Thermococcus onnurineus NA1: one gene and its partner. Each later gene encodes a partner of the first gene's protein in a complex. Links are inferred from orthologs where the notes say so. Each region holds a gene or a part of one and is shown in the gene's direction. Other genes may lie near its edges.

The links.
Region 2: the proteins of cgi121 (region 1) and TON_RS08340 are in contact, whole or in part, in a crystal structure (PDB 3ENH), measured with the Methanocaldococcus jannaschii proteins. The link is inferred for Thermococcus onnurineus NA1 from one-to-one orthologs.

Annotation. Positions count from the first base shown.
Region 1 is NC_011529.1:1,142,570-1,149,535, forward strand. The notes cover bases 370-3,172. They hold cgi121 (KEOPS complex subunit Cgi121), read left to right. Parts: upstream 370-1,468; coding sequence 1,469-1,876; downstream 1,877-3,172. Other genes in these bases: ftsZ (cell division protein FtsZ), read right to left, coding at 370-1,002; TON_RS06360 (ribbon-helix-helix domain-containing protein), read right to left, coding at 1,068-1,259; TON_RS06370 (pyridoxal phosphate-dependent aminotransferase), read left to right, coding at 1,962-3,140; TON_RS06375 (TMEM165/GDT1 family protein), read left to right, coding at 3,154-3,172. In the rest of the region: more of ftsZ, read right to left, coding at 1-369; more of TON_RS06375, read left to right, coding at 3,173-3,417; TON_RS06380 (MFS transporter), read left to right, coding at 3,430-4,635; TON_RS06385 (hypothetical protein), read left to right, coding at 4,625-4,951; 7-cyano-7-deazaguanine synthase QueC, read right to left, coding at 5,730-6,449; TON_RS06405 (dihydroorotate dehydrogenase), read right to left, coding at 6,495-6,966. UniProt on the Methanocaldococcus jannaschii protein: Component of the KEOPS complex that is probably involved in the transfer of the threonylcarbamoyl moiety of threonylcarbamoyl-AMP (TC-AMP) to the N6 group of A37, a step in the formation of a threonylcarbamoyl group on adenosine at position 37 (t(6)A37) in tRNAs that read codons beginning with adenine.
Region 2 is NC_011529.1:1,490,337-1,497,307, reverse strand. The notes cover bases 1,913-4,720. They hold TON_RS08340 (bifunctional N(6)-L-threonylcarbamoyladenine synthase/serine/threonine protein kinase), read left to right. Parts: upstream 1,913-2,731; coding sequence 2,732-3,709; downstream 3,710-4,720. Other genes in these bases: TON_RS08330 (NAD(+) kinase), read right to left, coding at 4,475-4,720; TON_RS08335 (DUF835 domain-containing protein), read left to right, coding at 3,700-4,491; TON_RS08345 (flavin reductase family protein), read left to right, coding at 2,167-2,700; TON_RS08350 (acetate--CoA ligase family protein), read left to right, coding at 1,913-2,118. Also shown: TON_RS08355 (hypothetical protein), read left to right, coding at 1-801; more of TON_RS08350, read left to right, coding at 802-1,912; more of TON_RS08330, read right to left, coding at 4,721-5,311; TON_RS08325 (lysylphosphatidylglycerol synthase transmembrane domain-containing protein), read right to left, coding at 5,314-6,360; TON_RS08320 (RsmB/NOP family class I SAM-dependent RNA methyltransferase), read right to left, coding at 6,363-6,971. UniProt on the Methanocaldococcus jannaschii protein: Required for the formation of a threonylcarbamoyl group on adenosine at position 37 (t(6)A37) in tRNAs that read codons beginning with adenine.

The DNA of each region.
Region 1 (6,966 bases):
ACCCATGTCCTCGTCTATCCTAGCGCCCCACTTTATCTCCGACTTTTCACCGAGCTTCTCATAGACAATGTCCATAGCGGCGTTTATCTCGCCCAGGCTGACGTCCGGACCAACGGTGAAGTGAACCAGAGCCTTATCACCGCTGCCAAACTCAACTTCAAGCATCTTGTTCTCAAGGGCGTTCTTGACGGCATCCACTGCCCTGTTGCTGGAGTCACTCTCACCTATCCCGATGAGGGCAGCTCCACCGTTGTGCATGACGCTGTAAACGTCGGCGAAGTCAATGTTAACCATAGAGGGCAGCTTTATGGTCTCGGTGATGCCTTTGACCATCCTTGCTATTATCTCATCCGCAAAGCGGAAGGCGGCATTGATGGGCAGCTTCGGAACGAGCTTGAGGAGCTTGTCGTTCTCGATAATTATGACGGTGTCCGAGTAGTACATGAGGGCTTTTATACCCGCCCTGGCTTTCTCTATCCTTATCTTACCCTCGTTCCTAAACGGAAACGTGACAACGCTAACAACGAGCGGCTCCCTAAAGCGACCGTTGTGCCTAGCGCGCTCCTTGATAACTTTAGCGACGACTGGAGCGGCGCCCGTACCTGTGCCATTGCCCATACCTGCTGTTATGAAAACCAAATCAGCGTCACCTATGGTCTCGGCAATCTCGTGGGCGCTCGCCTCGGCTGCCCGGTAGCCTATCTCAGGGTTCCCGCCGGAACCCTTGCCGTGAGTTATCTCTCTACCAAGGAGAAGCTTCTTATGAGCCTTCGTCCTAGCAAGGTGCTGAGCATCGGTGTTCATGGCTATCAGCTCAGCACCCTGGACACCAAGTTCGTAGAGTCTAGTTATGGTGTTGTTTCCAGAACCGCCAACGCCAACTATTACAATCCTTATCAGGTCGTCTAAATTATCCTCTGAAAATCCATCTAGCTTTGCCGTCTTCGGCTCGTCGTCCAAATCGAGTTTAATTCCGGCCTGTTCCAAGAGCTTAAATACCATTGGCCCCAACCCCCTCAGTCCATCAGCCATTAGAGGATAGTGATTTTAACGTTGATTTTAGCGGCTTATTTCATGATGTAGTCGGGCGTTGAGCGTTCCTCAGCCTCAAACTGATAGAGTTCCTTCTTCAGGAGCTCACGAATGGCTTCTCTGATAATCTCGCTTCTGTTAGGATAGACTCCCTTCCTAACGAGTTGATCCATGGCGTTAATCAGTCCCCGGGGGAGCTGTACACTGATGATACGCATCTTGCTCATCGTTGCACCACCCAGTCCAGCAAGCCGCTGAAATAAGTAGTGCTTTAATTAGTTAAATACTTTGCGCTTGCTTAATATTACTAGCATATTATGATTTTCAAAAAATTTTTTGAAAAAACCGAAAAAACAAAAAATAGTCCAACCCAAGAAAAATTGGAGGGGAGAAAGGGTTTTAACTTCAGAAATTTCAGCTAACTCTGGGTGGCTCGATGAGAAAAATACTAGATCGCCTTCACATCGCAAAGGTCCGTGTAGACAATGCCGAGGAGCTCATCCCAAAGCTGGGTGGGGACTTTCAGATAGTGAACGTTGAATGTTGGGAGGCCGCAGCATTTGCAGCACTCTTAGCCCTTCGTTCATTTGAGAGGGGAACAAACCACGCGAGAACCGTGGGCGGCGAGCTGCTTCTCCGTCTTGCCGGGACACTTCAGATAAAGGATGCAATAGCCCAACATGGAATAAGAAATGGAGAGAACTACCTGGTTGTCTTTGGGGGCCGTGAGCGGGCAGGATCAATACTCCAGGAACTAGGTCTCAAGGAGTTACCAATGAACGATTGTGATAAGGAAAAAGTGAAAACTTTTTTTGAAAAGGCTGCCCTCGTTGAAGTTTTATAGGCATTAGATGCCCATTTTTGTACTTCATTGAGGATAGGTTTATAAAATTCCGTCCTCATTTTCGGACTGCCCGAGGTGATGCTCGATGAGATATAAAAAGCGCAAGTACTTCCTTGCAGGGCGTATAAACCTCATCCAGCGCTCAAAAATCAGAGAACTTTTTGAGAAAGCCAGAAAAATGGAGGATGTCATTTCCCTTGGAATAGGGGAGCCCGATTTCGACACGCCCGATGTCGTTAAGGATGCTGCGAAGAGAGCCATTGACGAAGGTTACACCCACTACACACCCAACGCAGGCATTCCAGAGTTCAGGGAGGCCATAGCTGAGTACTACAAGACCCACTACAAGGTTGACGTTTCTCCCGACGATATAATCGTTACCGCTGGCGCTTATGAAGCAACTTACCTCGCCTTCCAGACGCTTCTCGAAGGGGATGACGACGTTATAATCCCCGATCCTGCTTTTGTCTGCTATGTTGAAGATGCCAAAATCGCCGAGGCGGGGATAATAAGAATCCCCCTCCGCGAGGAGAACGAGTTCCAGATTGATCCTGATGAACTTGTCGAGGCTATAACCAAACGTACCAGGATGTTAGTTATCAACTACCCCAACAACCCCACAGGTGCAGTCCTCAAGAAGAAAACCGTGAAAGCCATAGCTGATATAGCCGAGGACTACAACCTTTACATCCTTAGCGACGAACCTTATGAGCACTTCCTCTATGAGGGGGCCAAACACTACCCCATGATCAAGTACGCCCCTGACAACACAATCCTCGCGAACAGCTTCTCGAAGACTTTCGCCATGACCGGCTGGCGTTTGGGCTTTGCCATAGCGCCGACCCAGGTAATCAGGGATATGATAAAGCTCCACGCCTATGTCGTTGGAAACGTTACCTCCTTCGTTCAGATAGCGGGAATAACGGCCCTGAGAGACAAGCGCAGCTGGGAAGCAGTTGAAAGGATGCGCCAGACCTACGCCGAAAGGAGAAGGCTCGTTCTTAAGTACCTCAACAAGATGCCCCACATAACGCCGTTCAGACCGAAGGGCGCCTTCTATATCTGGGCCAAAATTGACCCAGAGCTCGATATGAGCAGCGAGGACTTTGCCGAGTGGCTGCTCGAGAACGCGAGGGTTGTCGTTATTCCAGGAACCGCCTTCGGCAAGGCCGGTGAGGGATGGATAAGGATAAGCTACGCCACTAAGAAGAGTCAGCTCCTAGAGGCGCTGGAAAGAATGAATGAGGCACTATCAAAGCTCTAACGGTGAACAAGACATGGATGGTATCCTCACCATCTTCATTGCAATATTTCTTGCCGAGCTGGGGGATAAAACCCAGCTCGCAACGATAGCCTTTGCTTCCAAATACGGCTGGAAGACAGCCTTCATTGGAGCGATCTTGGGCCTGGCGGCGGTCAATCTTATCGGCGCATTTCTGGGGGACAAGCTTGGCGACGTACTGCCCCTGGACGTTGTTCACAAGCTTGCTGGAGGACTTTTCATTATTTTCGGCGTGCTAATGATACTCGGAAAGCTTTAGGGAGGAGATATCATGGACAAACGGTGGAGGTCAGTCCTGCTCGACACGCTGGTTATGACTGCCGGTTTTGGAACTCTCACCATGATGGCCGTTGCGAAGCCCGACGTCATGGCGCACTTCGGAATCGACAGTGCCGCCTACGAGTGGCAGCATATCGCTTATGTTTTCGGTCTCTTCATAGCCTTCCTTCTCGGCCATACCAAAATCTACGAGGGCAGCTTTAAGAGGAGCGTTGCAATAGCTTTGAGCTGGGCTGCTGTAACCCAGGCGCTCATCCCACTCGCTCCCAATTGGCACGTTGTCGTTTTCCTGAGATTCATTCAGGGATTCGTCGTCACGCTCGTTCCGCTCTTTAGCACCCAGATAGCTCACTTCTTCGTGGCTGAAAGGCCCTTCGCCAAGGGTATAATCCTCTCGGGCATCTTCTGGGGCGGCGTGTTTGGAAGCATAAGCGCAAAGTACGCTGTTGAGGCTTTCGGCTGGAAAGGCGGCTTCTGGAGCACAGTCGTTATCATGTACACTGTCCTGGCCATATGGTGGCTGTTCACCGAGGACTTTGAGATAAGCCACAGAAATGAGGCCAGCACAAAGATCAACGTCTGGAAGATGCCGTTCACCTGGATTCTTGGCCTGACTTTCTTCCCAGCTCTGTGGATAATCTTCACCATCGTCGGTTTCTCAGCTTCGCTCGGCTATGAGATTGGCTGGACTAAGGAGCACGTGGCAACCCTAAGTACCAGCCTGAACATATCAAAGGCCCTCTGGAGCATAGGTATGGGCTACGTGGGCTACCTGCTCTCAAGAAAGAACCCGACAGCCAGGGGACTCTTCAAGGCCATTGTTCAGGTCATGATATTCTCCTACGCGGTGGCCTTTGTCGGTCTGCTCGTGTATGGGAAGGCCATGCTGGCGGGCAACTACACCCTCGCACTTGCTTCCGTTGTCCTCATCGGCGCCCTCCAGGGAACGGGACCGGCGTTCTGGACCAGCGCTCCAGCCACCTACCCGAAGAGCATCTTCCCCAAGGCCAGCTTTGCCCTTGGACTCATCTCCAACTCTGCCAACATCATAGCCCCGGGCCTTACTGATGCGCTGGCAAGGCAGAGTACTGCCCTTGCCCTAGGGGAGCTGGCGATAATGCCCCTTCTCGGAATCCTGACGCTGGTGATTGTTTCGAGGATGAAACTCCCCGTGGAGGAACTCGGCGATGAGGTCTAAGCCCATCGTCATTTCCTTCTTTCTGATTTTGGCAGCTTACTTCTACGGAATGGCAGCGATAAGCTTTGGAGATAGGTACACCTTCGGGGGCTTTATCGTAATAGCGACGATCCATCTCCTATTCGCTTATGGAATCAAAACTGGCCGCGATCTCGTAGTCGATGTCGCTCCCCATATAGCACTCCTTGACTTTCTCTTCGGCCTGCTGTGGGTTCTCATCGGCCTTTCAATTCCAGCGGTAAGCTTAACGCTGCTCTCAGCACTGGCGCTTTTCATACTGCTGGATGAGGAAGTCAGAATGGAGCTGAAGAGCTGAACAATACCTCTGCCTGTGCATCCTGAGACTGTCGTTTCAGTTCCTCCCGCTCCACCGGAGGAAGTTTGATTAAAGAGTTAACTTCTCACTAAACTGGCTGGCACGCTTTCACGTCTTATCAAACTCGCGAGTTTAACACAGGTTTAACTCAAAAGTCAGCGAATGAAGAGCCTGCGAAGTTAGTATGTGAAGAAAAATGCACGAACCCCATCAAATTCCTCCAGCAAAGCGGACTTCACCTTAAATCCGCTGGAATGAGTTTGCATGTCTTTTTCAAAAACAGCAAATTCCAGGGGTTTAACTTGAAAACCTCTGAATTGAAATGTTTCACTTTCCTCTTAACGCCCGAAGGGCGTTATTCCTGCAGTGAAACGATATAAAACTGGCAAAATGCGAAGTAAACCACTCAAAACTACCAGTTTGAGAAGACATGCGAGCCTTGATCAAACTCAACGGGACGATAGTCCCGTGCGTTGAAGCTTCGCTTCAACGTCGCGCAGGCGAAGTTTGTTAGAATGTGGTGCGGTGGCCGGGATTTGAACCCGGGTCACCGGCTTGGAAGGCCGGTGTCCTAGACCAGGCTAGACTACCACCGCATTGAGAGAAAGTGGTGGGGCGAGGGGGATTTGAACCCCCGACACCCGGATCTTCAGTCCGGCGCTCTCCCAGGCTGAGCTACCGCCCCACGCCCAATGGATAGGGTAGAGAGCGTATTTATAAATCTTGCGGTGGTATGGCCAGAGGTCTTTAAAAATCTAAAGAGGATGGAGAAAGGCAGTTATATCTTCGGTTCAACGGCATAAACGGTTCTGTCCTCTCCAAGTGCTTCCATCAGACCGCGATGCCTCCTGACGCAGCTCTCGCACTCGCCGCAGTGTATAGGCTTGCCATCCTCCGTGAAGCCCTTAGGCATGTAGCAAGAGTTAGAGTACTCGTACTTTGCATCTAGTTCTTTCAAGAGTTCTGCGATTCCCTTCTTGTCGAGGTCTATGAGCGGGGCAACGACCCTAACTTCCGCCATCGCTCCGTACTTCAGCATCTCGTTCATCCTCTCGACGAACTCGGGCGTGTTGTCAGGGAACGTTGCTCCCTCTTCAGCGTTGAAGCCGACTATTATATCGCCTCCACCAAGCGCATCAAGGAGCGAAGCAGCGACGCTGATGAGAACGACATTCCTTGCTGGAACCCAGACGCTTTTCGCGGTTTCCTGTGCAACGCCCATATCTTCGAGCTCTTCAGCGGTCACCTTTGGAGTCTCGCCGCCGACCAAGGTCGTCCCCCTCAGCTTCGAGAACTCCTCGAGAAAGTCAAGCCTAACTATTTTCAGCGGAACGTCCAGCTCCTTCGAGAAGAATTCCGCGACCCTATTAGTGACCTTCTCTTCATTGCTGCCGTAGTTTACTGTCAGCATTATCACCTCGTCGTAGTTCCTCTTCGCCCAGTAGAGGCAGGCCGTCGAGTCGAGCCCCCCGGAAAATAACACAACTGCGCGCTTCATGTTATCACCTCGCTTAGATTAAAAGGAGGACTGAAGGTTAAAAATCTACTCCAGCGCCAGCCCAACTATTTCCTCAATACTCTCAAAGCCTTCCTCCTCGAGATACCTCGCTATTCCCTCGTTTATCTCCCTGAAGACCTTCCAGCCCCGTAGAGCCACTGCAGTTCCTATCTGGAGCGCTCTTGCTCCAGCGAGGAAAAACTCCAGGGCATCCCGCCACGTAGTTATGCCGCCTATCCCGATGACCGGGATATTAAGGGCCTTGGCCAAATCGTAGACCGCCCTCAAGGCAACGGGCTTGACCCCAGGACCAGAGTAGCCGCCGACTCTGTTGCTCAGTATCGGCCTCCTCGCGTAGACGTCTATCGCTATCGCCTTCAGCGTGTTTATGGCTGCGACCGCATCTGCACCGGCCTTTTCAGCGGCCAGACCGAGCTTCGTTATGTCGTCTATGTTTGGCGTGAGCTTCGCTATAACGGGCTTGTCCGTCACATCCTTAACGGCTTTGACGACCTCG
Region 2 (6,971 bases), 350 kb from region 1 along the record:
TCAAACTTCCTTGTCAGCGATGGAAAAATCATCAGCTGTCCTCTTAGCGGCCCGATGGACTTCGTCTTTAAGGGCCACGTTTTCGACTACAGCTGGGACAAGCTGACGGTCGTGCTTCCGAAGGACTACGAGGTGAGAAACCTTGCTCCTGCTCCTGACGACTTCAGTAACAACGTTGCCGTCTGGACCAACGGCGACTTCATACCCCTGATAGAGCTTTATACACCCGTGTATTCTTATGTGATATTTCTGAACTCGACCAGGAAGGAGATATCGCTCCAGTACGACCCCCACGAGGGCTACGTCCAGTTCAATGCCACATTTACCGGTGCCAACGCAACGCCGGTAGTTATCGATCAGCTCCTCTCGAGCTTCAAGGCCACGATGGACATAATAAGTCTGGACACCCGCGAGGAGAACGGCACCTTGGTTGTCATCGGTGTGGCAAAACCCAAGGTGGCCTACAGGGAGACCTCCTCCGAAAAGATATGGGAGGCCCTTCTTAAACTGCCCGGGTCGTTTGACAGGGTTTCAGTGGTGGGCGGCACCTACAAGATGGCTCCCGACAACACCATCGTAATCACTGTGACTGAGAAAAAGACGAGCCGTCTGCCTTACATCTGGGCGGGCCTGATTCTGGTTGTCGTTCTCGGAATACTCTGGATCAAGAGGCGTGGGACATCTTCAGAGGAGCCAGAGCAGCCAACTGGGGAAGAGAGTGGGGCTGTTGAAGAAGGACGCACTGAAAATGAAGAAGTCGAGGAGTTAAGTGATGAGACCTCCGAACCGGGAGGTGAGTGAATGGACTTCTTCTTTTATCCCAAGAGCGTCGCGATCTTTGGCTCCTTCAAGGAGGGTGCGATAGCCTACGAGATTCTCAGGAACATCGTCGAAGGTGGCTTTGATGGGAGGATAGTTCCAGTTAACCCAAAGGGTGGAACCGTTGAGATCGCGGGGAAAGCCTTTGAAATTCGTCCGAAGCTGGAGGAGCCCGTTGATGCTGCCATAATTGCCATTCCTGCGAAGTTCGTTCCATCGCTCATAGACGAGATTGGTGAACTCATCAAGGGTGCCGTCGTCATAAGTGCCGGCTTTTCCGAAGTCGGAAACGTTGAGCTTGAGCGCGAGCTCGTCGAGAAAGCCAGAAAGCATGGCATTAGAATCATCGGCCCTAACTGCGCCGGCATCTTCGGCGTCCACGGCAAGTTTTTCGGCTCCTTCGAGGTTCGCGTTAAGCCGGGTGGTCTGGCGCTCATAAGTCAGAGCGGCGCCTTCGGCGGTGCCGCTTTAGCGATGGGCAACGACGAGAGGATAGGCTTCTCGGCCTTCGTTTCTTATGGAAACGCGGCTGACCTGAACGAGAGCGACTTTCTGAGGTATTTTGCAGATGACAAAAACACGAAGGCCATAGCACTCTACATTGAGGGCGTTAGGGACGGGAGGCGCTTCATGGAGGCCCTCCGCTATGCAGCTGGCAAAAAGCCTGTGATAATCCTCAAGGCTGGAAAGAGCAAGAGTGGTGCAAGGGCAGCCGCTTCTCACACCGGTTCGCTCGCCGGAAGCTATGAGATTTACAGGGCGGCCTTCAAGCAGGCCGGCGCCATAGAGGTTGAGGAGATGGAGGGGCTATTCGACGCAGCGAAGGCCTTTGAGATGTACGAGAAAGCCGGGAGGCGCGTTGCCGTGATTACCAATTCTGGCGGGCCCGGTGTTCTCGCTACCGACAAGCTCGAGAGTCTTGGCCTCGAAATAGCTCAGCTAAGCGATGAAACCGTTGAAGAACTCCGCTCGTTCCTTCCACCGCAGTGCTCGGTTAAGAACCCGATAGATCTCATAGCTGATGCGGACTACGAGCGCTACAAGAAAACGATTGAGATCGTCTGCAGGGACGGGAACGTCGATGCTTTGCTGGTAATCTGCGTCCCGCCGATATTTGTCCCGAGCGAGGAGATAGCGAAGGCTGTAATTGACGCCGAGTGCGACAAACCGGTGATAGTGAACTTCATGGCTGGAGAGCTCGTTAGGGATGGGGTTAAGCTGCTGGAGGAAGGTGGAATAAAGAACTTCCCTACACCGGAGAGGGCAGCCAAAGCTTTGGCGTGGCTCTCCCGTCGCTGAGGCTTTTAACTTTTTAAGGTGAAGCCCAATTCATTTTTGGTGGTTCTCATGAAGCCGTACCGACTCCTCTATCCTTTGAGGACTTACCTCATCGTGGCAGGAAATGGTGAGGAGACAAACGTAATGGCCGCCGACTGGGTCACGATAGTCTCGTTCAGGCCCTTCATGGTTGGTGTTGCCATTGCTCCTGAGAGGTATACATGGGGGCTGATAAAGAAGTACCGCGAGTTTGTCATCAGCGTGCCGAGTCTCGATATGCTCCGGGACGTCTGGATAGCCGGCACTAGACACGGCCCTGAGAAGCTGAAAGAGATGAAAATAACCCTTGTTCCATCGAAGGCTCTTGAAACCCCCAGCATAAAAGAGGCCCTTGCGAACGTTGAGTGCAGGCTCGTGGATGAGAGGGACTATGGCGATCACACATGGTTCGTTGGGGAGGTTGTAGATAGCTCATACCGAAAGGATGCCTTCGAAAACGACAGGCCAAATCTTGACGCCAAATTCCTTGCTCATACTGCATGGACGGATTTTGTGACCTTCGAGAAGCACGTCCATCGTCCTCCTCAAGTCCACTCTCGATAACCTTTTATACTATTTTTACACTCCACCCTTGATGATAGCTCTTGGCATAGAGGGGACGGCACACACTCTTGGCATAGGTATAGTCACCGAGAAGAAAGTTCTCGCCAACGTATTCGATACTCTCACTACTGAAAAGGGTGGAATCCACCCAAAGGAAGCCGCCGAACACCATGCAAGGCTTTTGAAGCCTCTTCTGAGAAAGGCCCTTGACGAGGCGGGAATAACTATCGAGGACGTTGACATGATAGCCTTCTCCCAGGGACCAGGTCTTGGGCCTTCTTTGCGAGTTGTTGCCACGGCTGCACGAGCTCTTGCCATAAAGCATAACAAACCGATAATCGGTGTGAATCACTGCATAGCTCACGTTGAGATAGCTAAGATGTTCGGTGTTAAAGACCCCGTTGGTCTCTACGTGAGCGGTGGAAACACCCAGGTTCTGGCGTTGGAGGGAGGCCGCTACCGAGTCTTCGGTGAAACGCTTGATATTGGCATAGGTAACGCTATAGACACCTTTGCGCGCGAGATTGGGATAGGTTTCCCTGGAGGACCCAAGATAGAGAAGCTTGCCCTGGAGGGAGAGAAATACATTGAGCTCCCCTATGCGGTTAAAGGTATGGATTTGAGCTTCTCCGGAATACTCACTGAGGCCGTCCGGAAGTACCGCACGGGCCGGTATCGGGTTGAGGATCTTGCCTATTCTTTTCAGGAGACTGCATTTGCAGCGCTCGTTGAGGTCACCGAGAGGGCCGTTGCCCACACCGGCAAGGATGAGGTCGTTCTCGTTGGAGGCGTCGCCGCGAACAACAGATTGAGGGAGATGCTTAGAATAATGACCGAGGACAGGGGGATAAAGTTCTTCGTTCCGCCCTACGATCTCTGCAGAGACAACGGGGCCATGATAGCTTACACTGGATTGAGGATGTATCTTGGCGGTGTTAAGTTCAATCTCGAGGAAACTGTGGTAAAGCAGAAGTTTAGGACGGATGAGGTGGAGGTTGTATGGAGTTAAAGGTTTCAATCTGGATCTTTTTTATTGATATCGTACTGTTCATCGTTATCGGATATTCCGCGCTCTACGCCCTCAGAAGGATATCACGTTACGGTGAACCCCTTAACAGGTTCATCGTTATAGTGGCAGTTTCCATGTTCACGGCTGCGGCAGGAAGGGCACTTGATATCGTTGACGATTTCACTGGAGAAGTGCCCATTATTATATCTCTAGAGCAGATTCTCTACTTTCTTTCGATAATCGGTATAGCATATGGACTGTTGAGCTATATAAGCCATGTTGAAAAAACTATTCTTCCGATTCCTGCAAATGCCGCTGGGAACGCAAGGCTCTCCCCGGGGGGTTATCTCTACACGGGAGAAGACACAGGAGATCTTGTAGAGTTTATTTCTTCAATTGACGCTCCAGTGCTTGTAATCACCAGGAGTCCTTGGATATACGAAAATATCGGAGAGCACGTTCAGACGCTCTGGATAACCCCTGCCATTGACAGGGGGATAGGGCCAACGAAACTTCATGTGATCATGGAGAGTGCAGTGAAGTTTCTCCGGGGAGGAGGCAGATTGATAGTGGTGGACTGCTTGGAGGCCTTTATCCTGTACAACGACTTTACGGCCACCTTTAGATTCCTTTCGTCTCTAAAAGACTACGCCGTTGAGGCAAAGTCCACCCTGCTCCTGGTTGTCATTAAAGGAACCATTGGGGAGAAAGAGCTGAAGATACTCATGAGAGAGTTTACTCCGGTCAAGAGTCCTAAGAACCTCCTCAAAACTTCCTCTTGATCTTCATTGTGTACTTTGGGTAGACCTCATTCGTGAATCTTACGAATTTTGTCTTTCTCGGGGAGAGTCTTATCGTTATCTCCGTTTCAGGCTCGAGGTAGGTGTAGAACTGGCCGTCTATCGCCAGGATTATCTCTCTAGTTACGGCTAAGTTCCTAACATCTATTTTGGTGTAGGAGGGTACTATCATCGGCCTTGAGCTCAAAGCTATCGGTGCAAGAGGGGCTATCACTATTACGTCGAGCCTTGGGTCTACAAAGGGACCTCCTGCGCTCATGGCGTAGCCAGTCGAGCCCGTCGGAGTCGATACTATGAGCCCATCCGCCCGGATTTCATCGGCGAGGCCTTCGTCTATGTAGTAGCGCAGATGGATTATCTTGCCTGGTATACCGGTCAGGATGGCAACCTCGTTGAGGGCATCGGGAACTACGTTCTCGCCGTTTAGATATGTCCTCAGCTTTATGCGCTCATCTATGTGGTAATCACCTTCAATCAGCTTGCTGAGGGCAAAAAAGGCCTCGTGTGGTTCAACCTCCGTGAGAAAACCGAGCGTCCCCATGTTGATGCCCAGCAGGGGTATTTCCTTTTTGGTCTTGTGCTCCACTCTGAGAATCGTTCCATCTCCCCCGATAACGATGATGAAATCGACGTCGAAGTCCTCCAGCGGGAGAACGTCCTCCTCATGGAACTCGGGAAGATATTTGTATGTATCGGTATCCACGTACACCTCATAACCGCTGACCTTGAGGAAGTCGTAGACCCTGTATGCGAGCTTGAGGGCGGCCTCTTTATCCCTTCTGGCCACTATCCCGAACTTCATAGTTACTTCTTCTCCCCTTCATCAGTTAAACTTTTCTTTTTCTTCTCCTCACTGACCTTAATGCCGAAGTGAGTTGTTATGAATCCTCCGAAAATCGTTGGGGCCCAGTAAGATACGACCCTCTCGATGAGTGTTGCCGTTACCGCGAAGTTCTTGTCTATGCCAAGAAGGACATAAACACCTGAATTAATAGCCTCGATGAAGCCTGCTCCACCGGGAATTATGCTAAGCAGCCCGACAACTATGCTTATCATCTGAACGACCATTACGTCCATCAGTCCTATGGGATAGTTTATGCTCAGAAAGATGAAATATGCGCGGAGGATGGTCAGAAACCAGAAAACGAAGGAATAAGCCAGGGCCAAAAAGAAGGTCTTCTTATCCTTCAGCAGGAGCCTGAAGCCCTCCTGAAACTTGGGAACGCTGACCTCTATGTTGTGAATGAATTTCTCATCGTACTTCTGTGCCCTTTTGGGCATGATTCTGGAGACCAAGTTAAAGAACCAGTAGAGTATCTTCTTCGTCCTCCTCTCGTTGAGGAGTATGGCGAGGGTTATGACGATGAGGAGGGCAAGGAGGAAGTCGAGTATGAGGAGCATTATCGTTAGGGACCTCGAACCGAGAAGGTAAACATAGATGGTGGAGGTCATAAGCATTATCACCACGGGAATGAGGTCGAGTATCCTGTCTGCCATGACTGTGGCAAAGACTGGACCGTAGGCCCCGTTGGAGCGTTTAGAGAGGTAATACATTCTAATGGGCTCACCACCGCCTCTCGCTCCTGGCGTAACGTTGTTTACAAAGATACCGACGAATATTGCCCCAAGGATGGCCTTGAAGGGTGCGTTTATGCCGAGGCTCTTAAGAAGTACACGCCAGCGAAGGGCCCAGATGAAAACTCCAGCTATATAAGCGAGAACGGCGAGCAGGAAGTAGTCCAATCTGGCCTTTTTTAAAACGTCCAATACCTCCTCTACCCCTGCCCATTCAATAAGGAGGGCAATTATGAGCAGTCCGAGGGTGAGGAATGCTATTTTTTTCCAGTCCATTCTCACACCTTCCTGAGCTTCGCTATGAAGAAGCCCTGAGTTAGATGTCTGTTCGGATAAAACCTCTGCACTCCGTCGAGACCTATGCCGTGGGAGCCTATGAATAGGCTCTGCTCCTCGAGCTTTAAACCTTTGCTCAGCATGTACTTAACGTTCGCCTCGTTTTCCTCATAGCTGAGCGTGCATGTGGAGTAAACCAGAACGCCACCCTTCCTGAGGGATTTGATTGCCGCGTTGATGAAGTGTCTCTGGTAGCGCGCCGTCGCCTCGATGTCCTTTGGCGTCCTGCTCTCCCAGAGCTTTGGCCTAATTCCCAAGGCTGTACAGGGAGCATCGAGGAGTATCTTATCGGCCTCTATTCCGAGCTCGGGCAGCTTCCTTGAGTCCATGTGGATCAGTTTGACATTTTTGACCCCGAGTCTCTTGAGCTCCTCCTCCATTTTCCTCAGCCGGTTCTTTGATTTGTCGATGGCTATTATCTCACCCCTGTTCTGCATGAGCTGCGCGATGTGGCTCGTTTTTCCTCCTGGAGCGGCCGCCATGTCGATTATCAGCTCCTCCTCGCTCGGCTCTAAAATCCTCGCAACGACCATTGAAGGCAGGCTCTGGGC